DNA from 3 places in the Lysinibacillus fusiformis genome. Region 2 is predicted to be linked to each of the others. Evidence: a T-box and tRNA genes for the amino acid it is inferred to sense, from the RefSeq annotation. Region 2 holds a T-box; the other regions hold tRNA genes.
The links. A T-box is a leader RNA that pairs with one kind of tRNA and senses whether it is charged. The one in region 2 lies ahead of tyrS (tyrosine--tRNA ligase), so its partner is inferred to be a tRNA-Tyr.
Positions count from the first base shown of each region.

Region 1 (4,264 bases), 460 kb from region 2:
TTTTTTTACACGCATCCCTTTTACCACTTCCTCCTCTTTTACATTGTGAACAATCCTTTAATACTGTTCCTGTATTACTACTATACACAGTCATAAGCTCTAACAGTCTCTTTACTCTTATCATCTTCTTTCTTCCACATAACCGTATTTTTTCTACTTACTCCATTACGTTTATGATTATATAAATGTAGTGGAGTAAAATGTCAACTCTTGTGCTATCGATTACATCCACATCAAGTCCATCACTCAACACATATATAAAAACTGCACCTTCTAGTTGATTGTTAACTCTCAATCAACTAGAAGATGCAACTCGTAGGGTTTTATTGGTCCATGAAAGATCTTAAAAATAGAAATCTAAAAATCAATGTATAAAAGAAAATATTCTCTCTCCACCAAAGTTCAAAAAATTATTGATGTTGAAACAGATGTCTTTGTCTTTTACCTAAAATCTATAGGATAAACCTATTCTTTTCAGGCGTCTAAAATGGCACAACCTTTATAGAAAAATATTGTAAAGATATTTATTACCCTCCAAAGCCCTGTAAAATTTGTAAAACAAATTTACCTGTTTTACATAAACATAACTGCTTAGTCTATCATAGCGAACGTTCTGACACACAATGTTTTATCACATAAAAAAACAAGAATGCTAATATAAACATTCTTGTTTTAATTATGTTTCTAATGATTCCTTTGGAGATTCAAACCCATGAGTAACTTCTACGTTAAAACTCATACTATTCTCTTCCAATGAATTTTCTATACTTTTTTTATTCTCGTTGACCTTTTCTTCAAAAAGAATCCTTCTCTTTCTAAACCTGTTGCAATTCCCCTAATATAAAAAGCTCATAAACCCTGTTATATCAAGATTTATGAGCTTTCTTAATTTTTATTAATTTGATGATACCGGTGGTCGGGGTCGAACCGACACTCCAAAGGAACACGATTTTGAGTCGTGCGCGTCTGCCAATTCCGCCACACCGGCATAATGGAGATAAAAAAAATCGGATAAACCGATTAGCAGTTAAAATATGGAGGCGGCAACCGGATTTGAACCGGTGATAAAGGTGTTGCAGACCTGTGCCTTACCACTTGGCTATGCCGCCATCATACTTGGAGCGGAAGACGAGGTTCGAACTCGCGACCCCCACCTTGGCAAGGTGGTGTTCTACCACTGAACTACTTCCGCAAAAAAATGGCTGGGGTACCTGGATTCGAACCAGGGCATGACGGAATCAAAATCCGTTGCCTTACCGCTTGGCTATACCCCAAAAGATAATTAGATAAAAATGGGGCGACTGATGGGAATCGAACCCACGAATGCCTGAACCACAATCAGGTGCGTTAACCACTTCGCCACAACCGCCATAATTACTATTTGGTATTATTCTAATTTAAAATTAAATGGGGCGACTGATGGGAATCGAACCCACGAATGCCTGAACCACAATCAGGTGCGTTAACCACTTCGCCACAACCGCCATAAAATTAAATTGGCAGGGGCAGTAGGAATCGAACCCACATCAAAGGTTTTGGAGACCTCTATTCTACCGTTAAACTATGCCCCTATTAGATTAAAACTGGTGGAGGGGGACGGATTCGAACCGCCGAACCCTAAGGAGCGGATTTACAGTCCGCCGCGTTTAGCCACTTCGCTACCCCTCCGGGAATACATGGTGCCGGCGATAGGAGTCGAACCCACGACCTACTGATTACAAGTCAGTTGCTCTACCAACTGAGCTACACCGGCAAAAAAACATGATGGGTCAGGACGGAATCGAACCGCCGACACTTAGAGCTTCAATCTAATGCTCTACCAACTGAGCTACTGACCCATGTTATTAAAATAAATGGCGGTCCCGACCGGGATCGAACCGGCGATCTCCTGCGTGACAGGCAGGCATGTTAACCGCTACACCACGGGACCATTTGGTTGCGGGGGCCGGATTTGAACCAACGACCTTCGGGTTATGAGCCCGACGAGCTACCACTGCTCCACCCCGCGATAATGATATATACTATTGTAAAAAATAATGGTGGAGGATGACGGGCTCGAACCGCCGACCCTCTGCTTGTAAGGCAGATGCTCTCCCAGCTGAGCTAATCCTCCATCTGGGTATTTAAATGGTGACCCCTACGGGATTCGAACCCGTGTTACCGCCGTGAAAGGGCGGTGTCTTAACCACTTGACCAAGGGGCCAACTATTGGAACAAATCAAAGTGCTGGCGGAGAGTAAGGGATTTGAACCCTTGAGACAGTGTTAACCGCCTACACGATTTCCAATCGTGCTCCTTCGGCCACTCGGACAACTCTCCAAGAATGGCTCCGAAGGCAGGACTCGAACCTGCGACAACCTGATTAACAGTCAGGTGCTACTACCAACTGAGCTACTTCGGAATAATTTTAGTATATAGCCTAGCGACGTCCTACTCTCACAGGGGGAAGCCCCCAACTACCATCGGCGCTAAAGAGCTTAACTTCCGTGTTCGGTATGGGAACGGGTGTGACCTCTTTGCCATCATCACTAGACTATTTGAAAGACAATACTTATTATAACATATCTTATAAAAATTACAAGTATATTATAATATTTTATTCTTTCAAAACTGGATAAACGTGCATTGAATGTTTCAAACGTTTTGGTTAAGTCCTCGATCGATTAGTATTCGTCAGCTCCATGTGTCACCACACTTCCACCTCGAACCTATCTACCTCATCGTCTTTGAGGGATCTTACTTACTTGCGTAATGGGAAATCTCATCTTGAGGGGGGCTTCATGCTTAGATGCTTTCAGCACTTATCCCGTCCACACATAGCTACCCAGCGATGCCTTTGGCAAGACAACTGGTACACCAGCGGTGTGTCCATCCCGGTCCTCTCGTACTAAGGACAGCTCCTCTCAAATTTCCTACGCCCACGACGGATAGGGACCGAACTGTCTCACGACGTTCTGAACCCAGCTCGCGTACCGCTTTAATGGGCGAACAGCCCAACCCTTGGGACCGACTACAGCCCCAGGATGCGATGAGCCGACATCGAGGTGCCAAACCTCCCCGTCGATGTGGACTCTTGGGGGAGATAAGCCTGTTATCCCCGGGGTAGCTTTTATCCGTTGAGCGATGGCCCTTCCATGCGGAACCACCGGATCACTAAGCCCGTCTTTCGACCCTGCTCGACTTGTAGGTCTCGCAGTCAAGCTCCCTTGTGCCTTTACACTCTACGAATGATTTCCAACCATTCTGAGGGAACCTTTGGGCGCCTCCGTTACCTTTTAGGAGGCGACCGCCCCAGTCAAACTGTCCGCCTGACACTGTCTCCTGCCCCGCTAAGGGGCATGGGTTAGAATTTCAATACAACCAGGGTAGTATCCCACCGACGCCTCCTTCGAAGCTGGCGCTCCGAGATCTCTGGCTCCTACCTATCCTGTACAAGTTGTACCAAAATTCAATATCAGGCTACAGTAAAGCTCCACGGGGTCTTTCCGTCCTGTCGCGGGTAACCTGCATCTTCACAGGTACTATAATTTCACCGAGTCTCTCGTTGAGACAGTGCCCAGATCGTTACGCCTTTCGTGCGGGTCGGAACTTACCCGACAAGGAATTTCGCTACCTTAGGACCGTTATAGTTACGGCCGCCGTTTACTGGGGCTTCAATTCGCAGCTTCGCTTGCGCTAACCACTCCTCTTAACCTTCCAGCACCGGGCAGGCGTCAGCCCCTATACGTCACCTTACGGTTTTGCAGAGACCTGTGTTTTTGCTAAACAGTCGCCTGGGCCTATTCACTGCGGCTCTCATGCGCTTGCACGCTCAAGAGCACCCCTTCTCCCGAAGTTACGGGGTCATTTTGCCGAGTTCCTTAACGAGAGTTCTCTCGCACACCTTAGGATTCTCTCCTCGACTACCTGTGTCGGTTTGCGGTACGGGCACCTCTCACCTCGATAGAGGCTTTTCTTGGCAGTGTGAAATCAGGAACTTCGTCCATACGGACTCGCCATCACAGCTCAACGTTACAGTGTGCGGATTTGCCTACACACACGCCTTACTGCTTGGACGCGCATATCCAACAGCGCGCTTACCCTATCCTACTGCGTCCCCCCATTTCTCAAACGGTGAGGAGGTGGTACAGGAATATCAACCTGTTGTCCATCGCCTACGCCTATCGGCCTCGGCTTAGGTCCCGACTAACCCTGAGCGGACGAGCCTTCCTCAGGAAACCTTAGTCATACGGTGGACGGGATTCTCACCCGTCTTTCGCTACTC
Region 1 is NZ_CP070490.1:952,012-956,275, forward strand. It holds gene JTI58_RS04800 (PqqD family protein) at 1-15, opposite strand, end outside; tRNA gene JTI58_RS04805 (tRNA-Leu) at 908-988, opposite strand; tRNA gene JTI58_RS04810 (tRNA-Cys) at 1,036-1,109, opposite strand; tRNA gene JTI58_RS04815 (tRNA-Gly) at 1,118-1,192, opposite strand; tRNA gene JTI58_RS04820 (tRNA-Gln) at 1,200-1,274, opposite strand; tRNA gene JTI58_RS04825 (tRNA-His) at 1,294-1,369, opposite strand; tRNA gene JTI58_RS04830 (tRNA-His) at 1,409-1,484, opposite strand; tRNA gene JTI58_RS04835 (tRNA-Trp) at 1,498-1,571, opposite strand; tRNA gene JTI58_RS04840 (tRNA-Tyr) at 1,585-1,668, opposite strand; tRNA gene JTI58_RS04845 (tRNA-Thr) at 1,678-1,753, opposite strand; tRNA gene JTI58_RS04850 (tRNA-Phe) at 1,766-1,838, opposite strand; tRNA gene JTI58_RS04855 (tRNA-Asp) at 1,855-1,930, opposite strand; tRNA gene JTI58_RS04860 (tRNA-Met) at 1,934-2,008, opposite strand; tRNA gene JTI58_RS04865 (tRNA-Val) at 2,038-2,113, opposite strand; tRNA gene JTI58_RS04870 (tRNA-Glu) at 2,129-2,203, opposite strand; tRNA gene JTI58_RS04875 (tRNA-Ser) at 2,228-2,319, opposite strand; tRNA gene JTI58_RS04880 (tRNA-Asn) at 2,325-2,401, opposite strand; rRNA gene rrf (5S ribosomal RNA) at 2,418-2,533, opposite strand; rRNA gene JTI58_RS04890 (23S ribosomal RNA) at 2,644-4,264, opposite strand, start outside.
Region 1: it has a tRNA-Tyr gene. The T-box ahead of tyrS (tyrosine--tRNA ligase) is inferred to sense a tRNA for this amino acid. The anticodon was not compared.

Region 2 (4,264 bases):
AACGCAAACTCATTAGAGGAAATTGCGCAGGATCTTATAACCCTCGGTAAGGCTTGTCAAGTGGAAGAACAAGCAAAGAACATTGCTGAAGAGTATATACATTCCATCGAAAAAATGCATTCCATTGCACAAACCATCCCGAAGAAACCTACCCTCTATTGGGAATGGTGGCCAAATCCTATTTTTACTCCTGGGAAAATAAATTGGCTAACGGAAATTAGTGCTCTTGCTGGTGGCATCAATCTATTTCAAGATGTAGAACTTGCCAGTGTTCAAACTGATTGGACAGATGTTGTTGAACGTAAGCCCGACTACATCATGATGGCTTGGGTTGGTGTAGCATTTGAGCGTATACAACCTGCTCATTTATTAAAACGTCCATATGCCAAAGAGCTACATGCCGTTCAATCGGAACAGCTTCATGTAATGGAAGAATGGCTGTATTGTCGCCCTTCTCCACGACTTATTGAAGGTGCTATAAAGCTTGCAAAAATACTGCATCCTAAAGAATATGAGCAATTAAAACCTCCGAATTTCTTATGATTAAAAAACCACATCCCCTCGTTTTTGGGAATGTGGTTTTGCTAATAGAAATTATACAAATTTCACCATATGATATTTTTTCTTACCTCGACGGACAATGCTGAATGCATCCTCTAAACGATCCTTCGCATCGAATACATAGTCTAAATCCGTCACTTTTTCACCATTTACACTAATTGCACCATTTGATACGTCCTCACGTGCTTGACGTTTTGAAGATGAAATGCCTGCTTCTACAAGAAGGTCAACAATGTTTTTGTCCTCTTTAGCCATTTCAATAGAAGGAACATCTTTAAAAGCATCCTTCATTTCTTCAGCTGAAAGTGCTTTTAGATCCCCTGAGAATAAAGCTGCTGTAATACGAATGGCTTGCTCTAATGCCTCTTGACCATGAATTAAACGAGTCATTTCTTCAGCTAGCGCTTTTTGTGCCTTACGTAAATGCGGCTCCTCCTCTACAGAGACTGCTAATGCTTCAATTTCTTCACGAGAAAGGAACGTGAAGATTTTTAAGTATTTAATGACATCTGCATCAGCAGCATTGATCCAGAATTGGTAGAACTCATATGGAGATGTTTTCTTACTATCTAGCCATACAGCACCACCTGCTGTTTTACCAAACTTTGTGCCATCTGCCTTTGTTACTAATGGAATCGTAATCCCAAAGGCTTTCGTTTCTTCCTCGTGTGTTTTACGAATAACCTCTAAACCTGTTGTAATATTACCCCATTGGTCAGAGCCACCTACTTGAATACGGCAATTGTAGTGATTGTATAAATGATTGTAATCAATACCTTGAATTAACGTATAGGCAAACTCTGTAAACGAGATTCCTGTGTCAAGACGAGAAGCAATCGTATCCTTTGCTAACATATAGTTCACGTTAATTAATTTCCCGTAATCACGTAAAAATTCAATTGTGTTTATATTACCAATCCAGTCACGATTGTTCACAAGCTGAGCACCATTGCCATCTTCCGCAAAATCAAAAATACGTTCTAATTGACTACGGATTCCTTGAACGTTTTTATCGATTTGCTCTACCGTTTGTAATTGACGCTCTTCTGAACGACCAGATGGATCACCGATCATCCCTGTCGCACCACCAACAAGTAAAATTGGACGGTGACCCGCTTTTTGGAAGCGACGAAGTGTTAACAATGGAACAATATGTCCAATATGCATGGAGTCAGCTGTTGGATCTACACCACAGTATAAAGATACTGATTGTTCATCTAATAGTTTTGCCATACCTTCCGCATCTGTTTGTTGGTAGAGCAAGCCACGCCATTCTAAATCTTGTAATAATTCGTTTGTCATGTTCATTCCTCCTAAAATGGTTGAAATTCGTTACGTGCATGGACATTTTTAAATAAAAAAAGTCCCTACACGCAAACAATTGCATGCAGGGACGTTAAGTTGCAAACTAACGCGGTACCACCCAGCTTGAAGATGTCATCCACCTTCCACTTCATTCAATCGCCTTTATCGCAGGCGCGCACGTCTAAGCTCCAAGCACGTAATTCGTCTCTACATTATGACCAGTTTTCACCAACCACCGGCTCTCTAAACAGGGAATATAGACACTACTGCAAACTCTTCATCACCAGAAAACTATAAACATAATTCTATACGATTCTTTTTCAAAGTCAATAACTATGTTCGTGCTAAAACAATATGTGCTATAATAGACAAGATTTTAGGAGGTCGATACATTGAAAGATTGGATTGAAAAAATCAATGCAAAGATCGATGAATTACTTGAACAAAAATGGATGAAGAAATTACGTATTTCAGGTAGTGTTACCTGGAACTTATTTTTACTATTTTTAGTCTTTGCATTGGTTGGTACTGTATTTGTCGGTTCAGTTGGAGCTGGTTATTTTGCTTCTCTTGTAAAAGAAGAACCGCTACGCTCAAAAGAAGAGCTACGCGATCAAATTTTTAGTTATGAAGAAACCAGTGAAATTTATTTTGCCAACGATATTTATATTGGGAAATTGCGGACAGATTTAGACCGACGTGAAACTTCGCTTAGCAATGTTGCACCAGAGGTTGTGAATGCTGTTCTGGCAACAGAAGATGAATATTTCCGAGAGCATAACGGAATTGTACCAAAAGCGGTTATTCGTGGGTTATTACAAGATGTCACAAATTCTGCTACGCAAACAGGTGGATCTACACTTACCCAGCAGCTTATTAAAAACCAAGTACTAACAAATGAAGTATCCTATGAACGTAAAGCTAAGGAAATTTTACTGGCGATGCGTTTAGAACATTTTATGACGAAGGAAGAAATATTAGAGGCTTATTTAAATATTATTCCGTATGGTCGTAACTCTTCAGGACGAAATATTGCAGGTGTTGAAACAGCTGCTGAAGGGATTTTTGGCGTAAAAGCAAAAGAATTGTCTCTTCCTCAAGCTGCGTACATAGCTGGTATTCCACAGGCACCATTTGCTTATACACCATTTACGAATACAGGTGAACTGAAAAGTGAAGAAGCTTTGAAACCAGGTATTGATCGTATGAAAACAGTACTTTATCGTATGAAAGAAGCTGGTTATATTGACGATGCGCAATATAATGAAGCGTTAAACTATGATATTGCTGCAGATTTCCGCGGACCAGAAATGCGTGCGGAGGATCGTTATCCATGGCTGACTTATGAGCTTGAAGCTCGTGCAAATGACATTATTGCTGAAAAACTAGCAAAAGATGATGGGATTGACCCAGAGCGCTTAAAGTCAGAAAAAAAATTAAAGGATAAATATACGATTTTAGCAGATCGTGATGTTCGTTCTAAGGGCTATCGCATTTACTCAACTATTAATAAAGATATGTATGATGCGATGCAAAAAGCAGCAAAGGACTTCCAGTATTATGGACATACGTATACTGGTAAAGGGAAAGACCCTGTTACTGGTGAAGAAATTGATATTGAGATGCCCGTACAGGTAGGTAGTATTTTAATAGAAAATACCACAGGTCGCATTTTAAGCTTTGTCGGTGGTCGAGACTTTAAAACAATTCAAGTAAACCACGCAACACAAGCTTACCGTTCTAACGGTTCTACAATGAAGCCATTACTTGTTTATGGTCCTGCTATAGAATATGGAGTTATTGGTGCAGGTAGCCCATTAGTTGACGTGAAATTCTCTATTGGTAAATGGAGTCCAAGCAACTATATTACAAGTGATGAGCGAGGACTTATTCCTGCACGTGAAGCATTAGCAGACTCTCAAAACATATCAGCGCTACGTTTATATAATGATATTATTAATAGACGCCCCGCTGATTTGTTAGTAAAAATGGGATTCACAAAATTACACCCAGATGACTTCACTAACCTAGCAACTGGTATTGGTGCTTTAAGTGAAGGGACTACTGTAGAAGAAAATACAAATGCCTTTGCTACTTTTGCAAATGGTGGTCAATTCATTGATGCCTATATGATTGATCGTATCGAAGACCAAGAAGGCAATATTATTTACAAACATGAGGTAGAACCTGTTCAAGTATTTAGCCCAGAAACATCCTATATCGTGACAGATATGTTACGTGATGTTCTTACTAAAGGTACAGGGACAATGGCACGAAATACCTTAAAATTCTCTTCTGATTTCGCTGCAAAAACAGGGACTTCTCAAGAGTATAAAGATGTTTGGCTAGTTGGTTATAACCCAAATGTATCTCTTGGTGTTTGGATGGGTTACGATCA
Region 2 is NZ_CP070490.1:493,437-497,700, forward strand. It holds gene JTI58_RS02430 (cobalamin-binding protein) at 1-543, shown strand, start outside; gene tyrS (tyrosine--tRNA ligase) at 595-1,863, opposite strand; T-box leader at 1,948-2,156, opposite strand; gene JTI58_RS02440 (transglycosylase domain-containing protein) at 2,259-4,264, shown strand, end outside.

Region 3 (4,264 bases), 1.6 Mb from region 2:
TGTTGGCTTAGAAGCAGCCATCATTTAAAGAGTGCGTAATAGCTCACTGGTCGAGTGACGCTGCGCCGAAAATGTATCGGGGCTAAACGATTCACCGAAGCTGTGGATTGACATCTACGATGTCAGTGGTAGGAGAGCGTTCTAAGTGCGTTGAAGTCAGACCGGAAGGACTGGTGGAGCGCTTAGAAGTGAGAATGCCGGTATGAGTAGCGAAAGACGGGTGAGAATCCCGTCCACCGTATGACTAAGGTTTCCTGAGGAAGGCTCGTCCGCTCAGGGTTAGTCGGGACCTAAGCCGAGGCCGATAGGCGTAGGCGATGGACAACAGGTTGATATTCCTGTACCACCTCCTCACCGTTTGAGAAATGGGGGGACGCAGTAGGATAGGGTAAGCGCGCTGTTGGATATGCGCGTCCAAGCAGTAAGGCGTGTGTGTAGGCAAATCCGCACACTGTAACGTTGAGCTGTGATGGCGAGTCCGTATGGACGAAGTTCCTGATTTCACACTGCCAAGAAAAGCCTCTATCGAGGTGAGAGGTGCCCGTACCGCAAACCGACACAGGTAGTCGAGGAGAGAATCCTAAGGTGTGCGAGAGAACTCTCGTTAAGGAACTCGGCAAAATGACCCCGTAACTTCGGGAGAAGGGGTGCTCTTGAGCGTGCAAGCGCATGAGAGCCGCAGTGAATAGGCCCAGGCGACTGTTTAGCAAAAACACAGGTCTCTGCAAAACCGTAAGGTGACGTATAGGGGCTGACGCCTGCCCGGTGCTGGAAGGTTAAGAGGAGTGGTTAGCGCAAGCGAAGCTGCGAATTGAAGCCCCAGTAAACGGCGGCCGTAACTATAACGGTCCTAAGGTAGCGAAATTCCTTGTCGGGTAAGTTCCGACCCGCACGAAAGGCGTAACGATCTGGGCACTGTCTCAACGAGAGACTCGGTGAAATTATAGTACCTGTGAAGATGCAGGTTACCCGCGACAGGACGGAAAGACCCCGTGGAGCTTTACTGTAGCCTGATATTGAATTTTGGTACAACTTGTACAGGATAGGTAGGAGCCAGAGATCTCGGAGCGCCAGCTTCGAAGGAGGCGTCGGTGGGATACTACCCTGGTTGTATTGAAATTCTAACCCATGCCCCTTAGCGGGGCAGGAGACAGTGTCAGGCGGACAGTTTGACTGGGGCGGTCGCCTCCTAAAAGGTAACGGAGGCGCCCAAAGGTTCCCTCAGAATGGTTGGAAATCATTCGTAGAGTGTAAAGGCACAAGGGAGCTTGACTGCGAGACCTACAAGTCGAGCAGGGTCGAAAGACGGGCTTAGTGATCCGGTGGTTCCGCATGGAAGGGCCATCGCTCAACGGATAAAAGCTACCCCGGGGATAACAGGCTTATCTCCCCCAAGAGTCCACATCGACGGGGAGGTTTGGCACCTCGATGTCGGCTCATCGCATCCTGGGGCTGTAGTCGGTCCCAAGGGTTGGGCTGTTCGCCCATTAAAGCGGTACGCGAGCTGGGTTCAGAACGTCGTGAGACAGTTCGGTCCCTATCCGTCGTGGGCGTAGGAAATTTGAGAGGAGCTGTCCTTAGTACGAGAGGACCGGGATGGACACACCGCTGGTGTACCAGTTGTCTTGCCAAAGGCATCGCTGGGTAGCTATGTGTGGACGGGATAAGTGCTGAAAGCATCTAAGCATGAAGCCCCCCTCAAGATGAGATTTCCCATTACGCAAGTAAGTAAGATCCCTCAAAGACGATGAGGTAGATAGGTTCGAGGTGGAAGTGTGGTGACACATGGAGCTGACGAATACTAATCGATCGAGGACTTAACCAAAACGTTTGAACCATTCAATGCACGTTTATCCAGTTTTGAAAGAATAAGTCTTTCAACTGAATAAGTGAAGTGATGATGGCAAAGAGGTCACACCCGTTCCCATACCGAACACGGAAGTTAAGCTCTTTAGCGCCGATGGTAGTTGGGGGTTTCCCCCTGTGAGAGTAGGACATCGCTTCGCTTATTTTTTGTGGAGGATTAGCTCAGCTGGGAGAGCATCTGCCTTACAAGCAGAGGGTCGGCGGTTCGAGCCCGTCATCCTCCACCATTATGGTCCCGTGGTGTAGCGGTTAACATGCCTGCCTGTCACGCAGGAGATCGCCGGTTCGATCCCGGTCGGGACCGCCATTATTATTGCCGGTGTAGCTCAGTTGGTAGAGCAACTGACTTGTAATCAGTAGGTCGTGGGTTCGACTCCTATCGCCGGCACCATTCCCTTGGAGGGGTAGCGAAGTGGCTAAACGCGGCGGACTGTAAATCCGCTCCTTAGGGTTCGGCGGTTCGAATCCGTCCCCCTCCACCATTTTAGGGGCATAGTTCAACGGTAGAATAGAGGTCTCCAAAACCTTTGGTGTGGGTTCGATTCCTACTGCCCCTGCCAGGTATTGAGGTACTCGTTCATATATAGCTATTATTTTATAGTGGCGATTGTGGCGAAGTGGTTAACGCATCGGATTGTGGTTCCGACATTCGTGGGTTCGATTCCCATCAGTCGCCCCATTTCAAAATTGGGGTATAGCCAAGCGGTAAGGCAACGGATTTTGATTCCGTCATGCCTAGGTTCGAATCCTAGTACCCCAGCCATTTTTTATTTTACGAGCCATTAGCTCAGTTGGTAGAGCATCTGACTTTTAATCAGAGGGTCGAAGGTTCGAGTCCTTCATGGCTCATCGTTTTTTAATTAATATGCGCCCGTAGCTCAATTGGATAGAGCGTCTGACTACGGATCAGAAGGTTATGGGTTCGACTCCTGTCGGGCGCGCCAATAAATTCACGTTTACGGAATGTAGCTCAGCTTGGTAGAGCACTTGGTTTGGGACCAAGGGGTCGTAGGTTCGAATCCTGTCATTCCGACCATCTTTCATGATAAAATGGGGCCTTAGCTCAGCTGGGAGAGCGCCTGCCTTGCACGCAGGAGGTCAGCGGTTCGATCCCGCTAGGCTCCACCATTTTAATATTTTTGGAGGTATACCCAAGTCTGGCTGAAGGGATCGGTCTTGAAAACCGACAGGCGGGTAACACCGCGCGGGGGTTCGAATCCCTCTACCTCCTCCATTTTCCGGGTCAGTAGCTCAGTTGGTAGAGCATTAGATTGAAGCTCTAAGTGTCGGCGGTTCGATTCCGTCCTGACCCACCATTATTGCGGGTGTAGTTTAATGGTAAAACCTCAGCCTTCCAAGCTGATGTCGTGAGTTCGATTCTCATCACCCGCTCCAAAATGGGCCTATAGCTCAGCTGGTTAGAGCGCACGCCTGATAAGCGTGAGGTCGATGGTTCGAGTCCATTTAGGCCCATCATTATTCCGAAGTAGCTCAGTTGGTAGTAGCACCTGACTGTTAATCAGGTTGTCGCAGGTTCGAGTCCTGCCTTCGGAGCCACGGCCCGTTGGTCAAGTGGTTAAGACACCGCCCTTTCACGGCGGTAACACGGGTTCGAATCCCGTACGGGTCATCAAGCATGTAGCACAGATGTGTGTTACATGCTTTTTTCTATTTCCTTTAAGTACATTCTCCTTTTTCATGTTGTTGAAAAAAGATCATGACAATAGCAGAAAAAGAGCTTTTGGCAAGGCGAGGGGTTGATTCCCGTTCCGTCAGCGTCCTTTCCAAGAGATGTCCGATGAGCCGTTTCCCTCACTGCGTTCACTCCAGTGTCTCATCTGTGACGCTGGCTCCACTCCAATCAACCATGTGCAATAGTGACAACACCCCTTCATAAAGGGTAGTGAAGACCTTCACTTTATTTGAAAATCTTTGCTAAAAAAGTAAACATTTTGTAGGTTGGAGTGGAGGGCTACTTGACTCCCGTGGGATAGCGAGACAGGCGAGCCCCTGCACGGAGCGGGAGCGGAGGAAGCGGCTCGGCGCTCGCCCACAGGAAAGCAAGTAGCCTGCAACGGAAACCATTTTCACCTTTCACAAAAATTCTATTGTTAGTTTTGTTTTTCAACACTATGTAGATTCTCTTTACGAAAGAGAATCTACAGATTAAATTTGAACAAACTATTTCATATATAAAATATGTATGTTTTTTCAAGTACTATTTTCATGGTGCTTGTCGTTTTGTTCCTCTAATATGAGGATAAGTGGAGGAATCGATATGAATATACAGGAGATACAGCAATTTTTAAGTTTATACCAGACAGAACAAAATAAATCAGAACTTTGGTTAAAGAATAGATTACAGGAAGTTGAAAATGCAGGTGAATATTACCCAACA
Region 3 is NZ_CP070490.1:2,083,873-2,088,136, forward strand. It holds rRNA gene JTI58_RS10190 (23S ribosomal RNA) at 1-1,825, shown strand, start outside; rRNA gene rrf (5S ribosomal RNA) at 1,891-2,006, shown strand; tRNA gene JTI58_RS10200 (tRNA-Val) at 2,018-2,093, shown strand; tRNA gene JTI58_RS10205 (tRNA-Asp) at 2,098-2,173, shown strand; tRNA gene JTI58_RS10210 (tRNA-Thr) at 2,182-2,257, shown strand; tRNA gene JTI58_RS10215 (tRNA-Tyr) at 2,265-2,348, shown strand; tRNA gene JTI58_RS10220 (tRNA-Trp) at 2,353-2,426, shown strand; tRNA gene JTI58_RS10225 (tRNA-His) at 2,470-2,545, shown strand; tRNA gene JTI58_RS10230 (tRNA-Gln) at 2,555-2,629, shown strand; tRNA gene JTI58_RS10235 (tRNA-Lys) at 2,643-2,715, shown strand; tRNA gene JTI58_RS10240 (tRNA-Arg) at 2,734-2,810, shown strand; tRNA gene JTI58_RS10245 (tRNA-Pro) at 2,826-2,902, shown strand; tRNA gene JTI58_RS10250 (tRNA-Ala) at 2,919-2,994, shown strand; tRNA gene JTI58_RS10255 (tRNA-Ser) at 3,008-3,100, shown strand; tRNA gene JTI58_RS10260 (tRNA-Phe) at 3,107-3,182, shown strand; tRNA gene JTI58_RS10265 (tRNA-Gly) at 3,188-3,261, shown strand; tRNA gene JTI58_RS10270 (tRNA-Ile) at 3,266-3,339, shown strand; tRNA gene JTI58_RS10275 (tRNA-Asn) at 3,347-3,423, shown strand; tRNA gene JTI58_RS10280 (tRNA-Glu) at 3,425-3,496, shown strand; gene JTI58_RS10285 (nitric oxide synthase oxygenase) at 4,145-4,264, shown strand, end outside.
Region 3: it has a tRNA-Tyr gene. The T-box ahead of tyrS (tyrosine--tRNA ligase) is inferred to sense a tRNA for this amino acid. The anticodon was not compared.